Regions from separate parts of the Photobacterium sp. WH77 genome, predicted to be linked through region 2. Evidence: predicted binding sites of a transcription regulator. Region 2 holds the regulator's gene; each other region holds the start of a gene.
The links. Region 2 encodes CRP, which controls carbon source genes, mostly activating them, when cyclic AMP is high. Its sites were predicted from a motif close to TGTGANNNNNNTCACA; they were not measured.

Region 1 (2,275 bases), on a different contig from region 2:
AAGACAGGTTTGCGAAACCACACAGTGCGAAAGAAATGATCGCTTTGGTCTTCTCAGTCATCGCTACACCAGTTTCAGCAACCAGCAGACCACCATCAGCCACATCTTTCAGGTACGGCGTGAAGTTCAGGTAAGCCACGAACTCGTTCACGACTATTTTCTGACCGATGAAAGAACCGGCAACCTGTGCTTCATTCCAAGGCACACCAATCAGGAAAGCCAGCGGCTGGAAGACATAACCCAGGATCAGTTCCAGCGTCAGTTCAGGCATACCGAACCAGTCACCGATACCGCCCAGAATACCGTTGATCAGGGCAATCAGACCGATGAATGCCAGCAGCATCGCACCGACGTTCAGTGCCAGTTGCATACCGGAAGAGGCACCCGCAGCCGCTGCGTCAATGACGTTAGCAGGCTTGTCATCGTGACCTTCATCATCTTTATCAACGCCCAATTGATCCACAGGCGTTTCTGTTTCAGGTTTGATGATTTTGGCAAATAACAGGCCACCCGGTGCCGCCATGAAAGAGGCTGCAATCAGGTATTCCAGCGGTACACCCATAGAGGCATAACCGGCCAGTACACCACCGGCAACAGACGCCAGACCACCACACATCACAGCGAACAGCTCAGACTGAGTCATCTTAGGTACAAACGGACGCACAACCAGTGGTGCTTCAGTTTGACCCACGAAAATGTTAGCTGTTGCAGACATGGATTCGGCACGGGACGTTCCCAGCGCTTTTTGCAGTGCGCCACCCAGAATGTTAATCACAAACTGCATGATACCCAGATAGTACAGTACGCTGATCAGTGCAGAGAAGAACACGATAACCGGCAACACTTTCAGGGCGAAAACGAAACCGCCACCACCGAAGACTTCAAACATCTTGCCTGATACCAGACCGCCAAACAGGAAAGAAATCCCCTGATCACCGTAACCGATCACATTGGCAACGAATTGCGACGCACCATACAGCACATCACGGCCTACCGGCACATACAGTACAAATGCGCCGAAGAAGAATTGAATGGCAAACGCGCCACCCACAGTACGTAAGTTAATAGCTTTACGGTTATCAGACAGCAGCACAGCCACAAGCAGCAGTACAACCATCCCAACCAGGCTCATAAACACGCTCATAGTTTATGGCATCCCTATAGTTAAATTTTGGCGTCTCGACAATTCGGCTCTCTCAAGAGTCGGGCGCATTATACGCATGGCAACTTACAGCATGTAATGCACACATCACACTTTGATTGGAAACCGAGTGAAAGATGAACATCAAGTGTGATAGAGGTCACACCAAGTCACCGCCTGATGGATAAAGAAAAGCCAGAGAAATGTCAAAATCATCAAGTTTGAGAAGGCAGTGCAAACAAAACTTCTGCATTTTTGCTAGTAGCAGCAGCAAGTGCCGCCAATGATTCTGACCTCAGTTCAGCCAGAGCCGCCAGCACTAACGCCACTCTGTCCGGCTGATTCGGCTCTCCCTGGTAACCGGCCAACGGCATATCTGGCGCATCGGTTTCCAGTAACATCGCATCGAGAGGTAACTGAGTCATTGTAGTTCGAGTTTTGTTCGCTCTGCGATAGGTGATCGTACCACCGACGCCAATTTTGATACCTAGATCAAGAAGTTGAGACGCTTGCTGCAAACTACCACTGAATGCATGATAAACCCCTCCCCGAATTGGCGGGCAAGATTTCAGGCATTGCATCAGTTCAGGGAAAGCTTTCCGGCAGTGAAATATCACCGGCAGGTTAAATTGATTGGCTAATTCCAGTTGCCTGATCAGCCAGCCCTTTTGCTGCTGTCTGTCTGCATTCGGGATAGCAAAATCCAGCCCGCACTCCCCGACAGCCACACAGCGGTTGCCCGCCTCCTGACTGACCTTTTTCAGCCTGTTCTCAAGCTGGCTCAGTGTGTCGGCATCATGCTCGGAAGCAAAATACGGGTGCATGCCCAGCGCATAGAAGAGTGCCGGCTGTGCAGGGGATGCCGTGCGGGCACACAGTGTCTGAATGGGCTGCCAGTTTCGCGCCCCCACCGATGGGATCACGATATGGCTGACGCCAGCCTGCCCGGCTTGTGCCAGATAGGACTCTGGATCACCGGCAAACGGCGGAAAATCGAAATGGCAGTGACTATCGATCAGCTGCACCTGAGGTATCCTTTTTCACTGACTGACACGCTCTTGTCCTAGCAGCGCGCTGCGCCGGATGACGGGCATCGTCTTCATCATAGCGGACGGGCGCACAGCAGCGCCGGTT
Region 2 (2,275 bases):
TCCAATTCTTGCCAGGGGATGATCATACTACTCACCGAAAAATAAGGGGGAAAACCGGCACGGCTTTCCCGAAACACCATTAAGCGGCGACGATTTCATAAGAATGTGTCAGCGTGACACCTTTGCCCAGCATCAGGCACACAGAGCAATATTTTTCCAGCGAATCACCGACCGCTTTGGCCACCAGCGCTTCATCAAGATCATGGCCTGTCACCACGAAATGCAGATTGACCGAGGTAAAATAACGCGGTGCCTGCTCGCGGCGCTCTGAGGTCATGTTTGCTTCGCAGGCCGTGATGGCCTGGCCGGCACTTTTCAGGCCGTCGACCACATCGACGGAGCTGCAACCGCCCGCTGCCATCAGCACCAGTTCCATCGGACTCGGTGCCGTATTGCCGCCGTTGCCGTCCATGACCACACTGTGGCCCGAGTTTGACTGGCCGACAAAAGTCAAACCTTCTACCCATTTAACACGTGATTGCATGCGATGCTCCTTACTACTCAAACCCGCATTTAAAAACTAAGTCACAACTGTGTGATCATGTGCACAGTAAAGCGTCCAAAATGTGCATTTATCGTCACCCAATATCAAGCAATGCGTGTCGAAAAAAGTTAAACTCTTGGACTGAATGTTCACATGCGCTTGCAGCCCAGCCGTTGACTGAATATCCTAGTTGGCAAACAATGATATTGTTATACCCAACCCCAATTCAAGGAATGACGTTGTTGGGCAACACACTGCAGAGGAAGTTAGTAATATGGTTCCAGGTAAACCGCAAACAGATCCAACCTTGGAGTGGTTCCTTTCTCATTGCCACATTCATAAGTACCCTTCAAAGAGTACACTGATCCATGCTGGCGAGAAAGCAGAGACCCTCTACTACATCGTTAAAGGCTCCGTTGCCGTTCTTATCAAGGACGAAGAAGGCAAAGAGATGATTCTGTCCTACCTCAACCAGGGCGACTTCATCGGTGAGCTTGGCCTGTTTGAAGAAGGCCAGGAGCGTACTGCCTGGGTTCGTGCAAAAACACCATGTGAAGTGGCAGAGATTTCCTTTAAGAAATTCCGTCAGCTGATCCAGGTCAACCCGGATATTCTGATGCGACTGTCTGCTCAGATGGCTCGCCGTCTGCAAGTCACCAGCCAGAAAGTTGGCGACCTGGCGTTCCTGGATGTTACCGGTCGTATTGCCCAGACACTGCTGAATCTGGCCAAACAACCTGATGCCATGACCCACCCGGACGGCATGCAGATCAAAATCACCCGTCAGGAAATCGGCCAGATCGTAGGCTGTTCCCGTGAAACCGTTGGCCGCATCCTCAAGATGCTGGAAGAGCAGAACCTGATTTCTGCCCACGGCAAAACCATAGTGGTTTACGGCACTCGCTGATCACTCAGCTGTGATGCAGCCAATGTGAGTATAAGAAAAGCCGCCAGTGCGGCTTTTCTTGCATTTGCACACCCTCCCCCGGCTTTGCATCGTGTTCCTCTAGTCACCTCACAGTTTTTCAGTTGCCTTCCTCATTCCTATTGCTACATTTGGCATATCAGTTTTATGTGGATGCAGCGATATGGATATCGAACGTTTTGCCCCGAATGCGCAGCACAGCCAGGTGCCAACCCGCCCTGTGGTCACTATGGGCCGCTTCCTCACAGCATCAGTGGAAATGACAGGGTTTCAGTCACCCCGTCAGTTACTGGAACAGGAAGCCGGTCTGCACGCCGGGATCCTGAGTCGTGACAACGATGCCTGGGTGCTGCCTTTGGATCAGCAGCACTGACACCAACAGCCTGACCTAAAAAAACAGCGACCAAAGGCCGCTGTTTAAGGTGTTTTTCAGTCAGGCTGAATCACATATTGGTACTTTCGAAGATTTTGTCGGCTGACGCTTCGACAAAGCCCGGATAGAGTTCCCCGTCTGCCTGATGGTAGCGCTTGGCGAACTCATAAAAACCACCGGGAATTGTGCGAACACCGTCGGTGAAGGACACATCAACACGGTCAGCCATAGTGGATGACTGCTCCAGCATCACTGCCGGATTGCCTTTCACTTCGCCGCCGGCTTCATTAATGCTGAACCCGTTGTGGCGCAGCAAGCTGTTAACCGCCGCCACTTCCGTGAACTGCTCCAGCTGATTGACGCTTACCGTAAAGTGATTGGCGCCGTAACCGTGAGCGGCCACCCAGCCGGCATACTCGCTTTCCGCGGCCAGCATTTCATAGGTCGCAAAATCCAGCTCCCACAAACGGCCGTTATAGAGGAAAGACGCATC
Region 3 (2,275 bases), on a different contig from region 2:
CCTGGCTGACAGGACTCCAGCTCAGTCTTTGCTGTGCTGTCATCAACCCGGCAGGCAAGTCGACAGTGACGGTAAATTTGGTTTTGACGGGTGGCAGCTCAGCAGGTTGAATGCCTGCATCATCTCCGCCGCCACCGCACGCAGAAAGCAGTCCAGCCAGAAACAGGCTCAGACCAAGTCTCAGATAGGTGCGCATAACATTTCCCCTGAATACTCAATGCAGCACGTGTTATACCAATCTCATGGCCGATCATAGGCGGCTGGATTGGTTTCGGTGTTTGGGCTGAGTATAGGTAAACGGTGGGCAGGGGAATGTAAAACCCTATGGGTCGTCTCATCTGTTGAGACAGCATCTAAGAATTGAGACGACCGAAAACAGGTGGGGCTGAGGTGTCAGCTTAATCAGGCAATCGACAGGTATTTATGTGTCTGGATAGACAGACGCCAGTTCCGGGCAATACAGGTTTGAATGCAAAGTTCGGTAGCTCTGGTTTTCTGGCTGATAGGCTGCAGGGCGATGGTAACCTTGTCCTGCAGCGGCACGCCGGCTAACAGCGCATCTAACTGGTCGATATCCTTTTGCGTCCCGACAGGGTGCTTGATTTCATTAGCGCGTGACAGTGCGCCGGGCAGAACCGGCAGCTTGCCTTTCATGTTAATTTTCGGCGAGACAGTCACCCAGGTCTTGTCTGTGGCCAGCACCTCGTAAGTGCCACTGGTTTCAATCTGGCAGCCAAAGCCGTTGGCTTCCAGCTGTTCAGTCAGCGGGCGTAAGTCATACAGACAAGGTTCGCCACCGGTAATTACGACATGACGAGCTGTGTATCCCTGCTCAATCAGTAGGTTGACAATGCCGCCGGCATCCAGAGACGTCCAGCTTGGCGAGTCGCCCTGCTTGGTAAGCATAGCGCTGACGTTAACTTCGTCCTGAGGCTCGGCACTCCAGGTTTGTTTTGTGTCGCACCAGGCACAGCCGACAGGGCAGACTTGCAGACGGACAAAAATAGCCGGCACGCCTGTGAAAACACCTTCACCCTGGATGGTTTCAAAGATTTCATTGATTTTGTACACGGCTGACCTCAAAACAATCAATCAAGTTAACGTGAAAAAGGGTGTTTTGGTACCCTGAACCTCAAAGGGCGCGTATTATGTCAGAACCCTGCGTCATTGTCTCTAGAGCCACATATCTTTCAATCATGCTGCTTGTTTGTCCGGCCCGGTAATGCGAAGACCAAAAGGGACAGGCTGGTCGTGACTGGGTTCACGTCCTTGGCACAAGGGGCTTCACAATTACTTCGCAAAGTAAAAAAATTCAATTTCTTGCGTATTCGTTAACCTTTGAGGATCCAGAGCATGTATGTCGCTCAACCCGGTCATATCGATCATATCAAAAGAAACAATGCCGGAAGCGTCTACAAACTTATCGATCAGTATGGGCCTATTTCCCGTATCGAGCTGTCGAAAAAGAGCCAGTTAGCGCCAGCCAGTATTACCAAAATCACCCGTGAGCTGTTTGACGGGCATCTGATCAAAGAAGCTGAAATTCAGGAATCAGGCAATCGCGGCCGTCCGGCCATTGGCTTAGTACCCGATAATGATGGCTGGCAATTTTTAGGTATTCGTCTTGGCCGGGGTTACCTGACCATTGCCTTGCATGAGCAGGGTGGCGACATACTGTTCGAGGAGCGTCAGGATATCGAAGAACTGGCGCAAAATGATGTGTTGCAAAAGCTGCTCGGTGAAATTGAAAGCTTTTTTGCCCGCCACGCCAAGCAGCTGGATCGCATTACCGCCATTGCCGTTTCCTTACCGGGCTTGGTGAATTCCGATAAAGGCATGGTGCTGCAAATGCCACACTATGAAGTGAAAGATTTACCTTTAGGGCCGGCAATTCATGAAGCAACGGGCCTGCCGGTTTTTATCGGCAACGATACCCGTTCCTGGGCGTTGGCCGAGCAATTGTTCGGCAATGCCAAAGATGTGGCGAATTCTATTCTGATCTCCATTCATCATGGGGTGGGTGCAGGCATCATTCTGGATAACAAAGTGTTACAGGGCCGGATTGGCAACATCGGCGAGCTGGGCCATATTCAGATCCAACCTGATGGTCTTCCCTGTTATTGCGGCAATAAAGGATGCCTGGAAACGGTAGCCAGTTTACAGGCCGTCAGGCAGCAGGTGAAATCCCGCCTGGCCTTGGGGGAAGGGTCATCATTGTACGGCAAAGAACTGACTATCGAAACCATTTGCGAGGCTGCCGTGCAGGGCGATCCGC

Region 1: the regulator CRP is predicted to act here: its motif matches at 1,291-1,306, upstream of L6J37_RS01365 (NupC/NupG family nucleoside CNT transporter).
Region 3: the regulator CRP is predicted to act here: its motif matches at 1,251-1,266, upstream of mlc (sugar metabolism global transcriptional regulator Mlc).

The regions. Positions count from the first base shown of each region.
Region 1 covers NZ_JAKLTE010000001.1:310,655-312,929, reverse strand. The annotation lists gene L6J37_RS01365 (NupC/NupG family nucleoside CNT transporter) at 1-1,144, opposite strand, end outside; gene L6J37_RS01360 (TatD family hydrolase) at 1,357-2,166, opposite strand; gene L6J37_RS01355 (hypothetical protein) at 2,150-2,275, opposite strand, start outside.
Region 2 covers NZ_JAKLTE010000007.1:18,648-20,922, forward strand. The annotation lists gene L6J37_RS09385 (YheU family protein) at 1-26, opposite strand, end outside; gene L6J37_RS09390 (OsmC family protein) at 80-484, opposite strand; gene crp (cAMP-activated global transcriptional regulator CRP) at 759-1,391, shown strand; gene L6J37_RS09400 (hypothetical protein) at 1,573-1,782, shown strand; gene L6J37_RS09405 (DUF1338 domain-containing protein) at 1,853-2,275, opposite strand, start outside.
Region 3 covers NZ_JAKLTE010000003.1:25,942-28,216, reverse strand. The annotation lists gene L6J37_RS03970 (hypothetical protein) at 1-196, opposite strand, end outside; gene queE (7-carboxy-7-deazaguanine synthase QueE) at 403-1,071, opposite strand; gene mlc (sugar metabolism global transcriptional regulator Mlc) at 1,354-2,275, shown strand, end outside.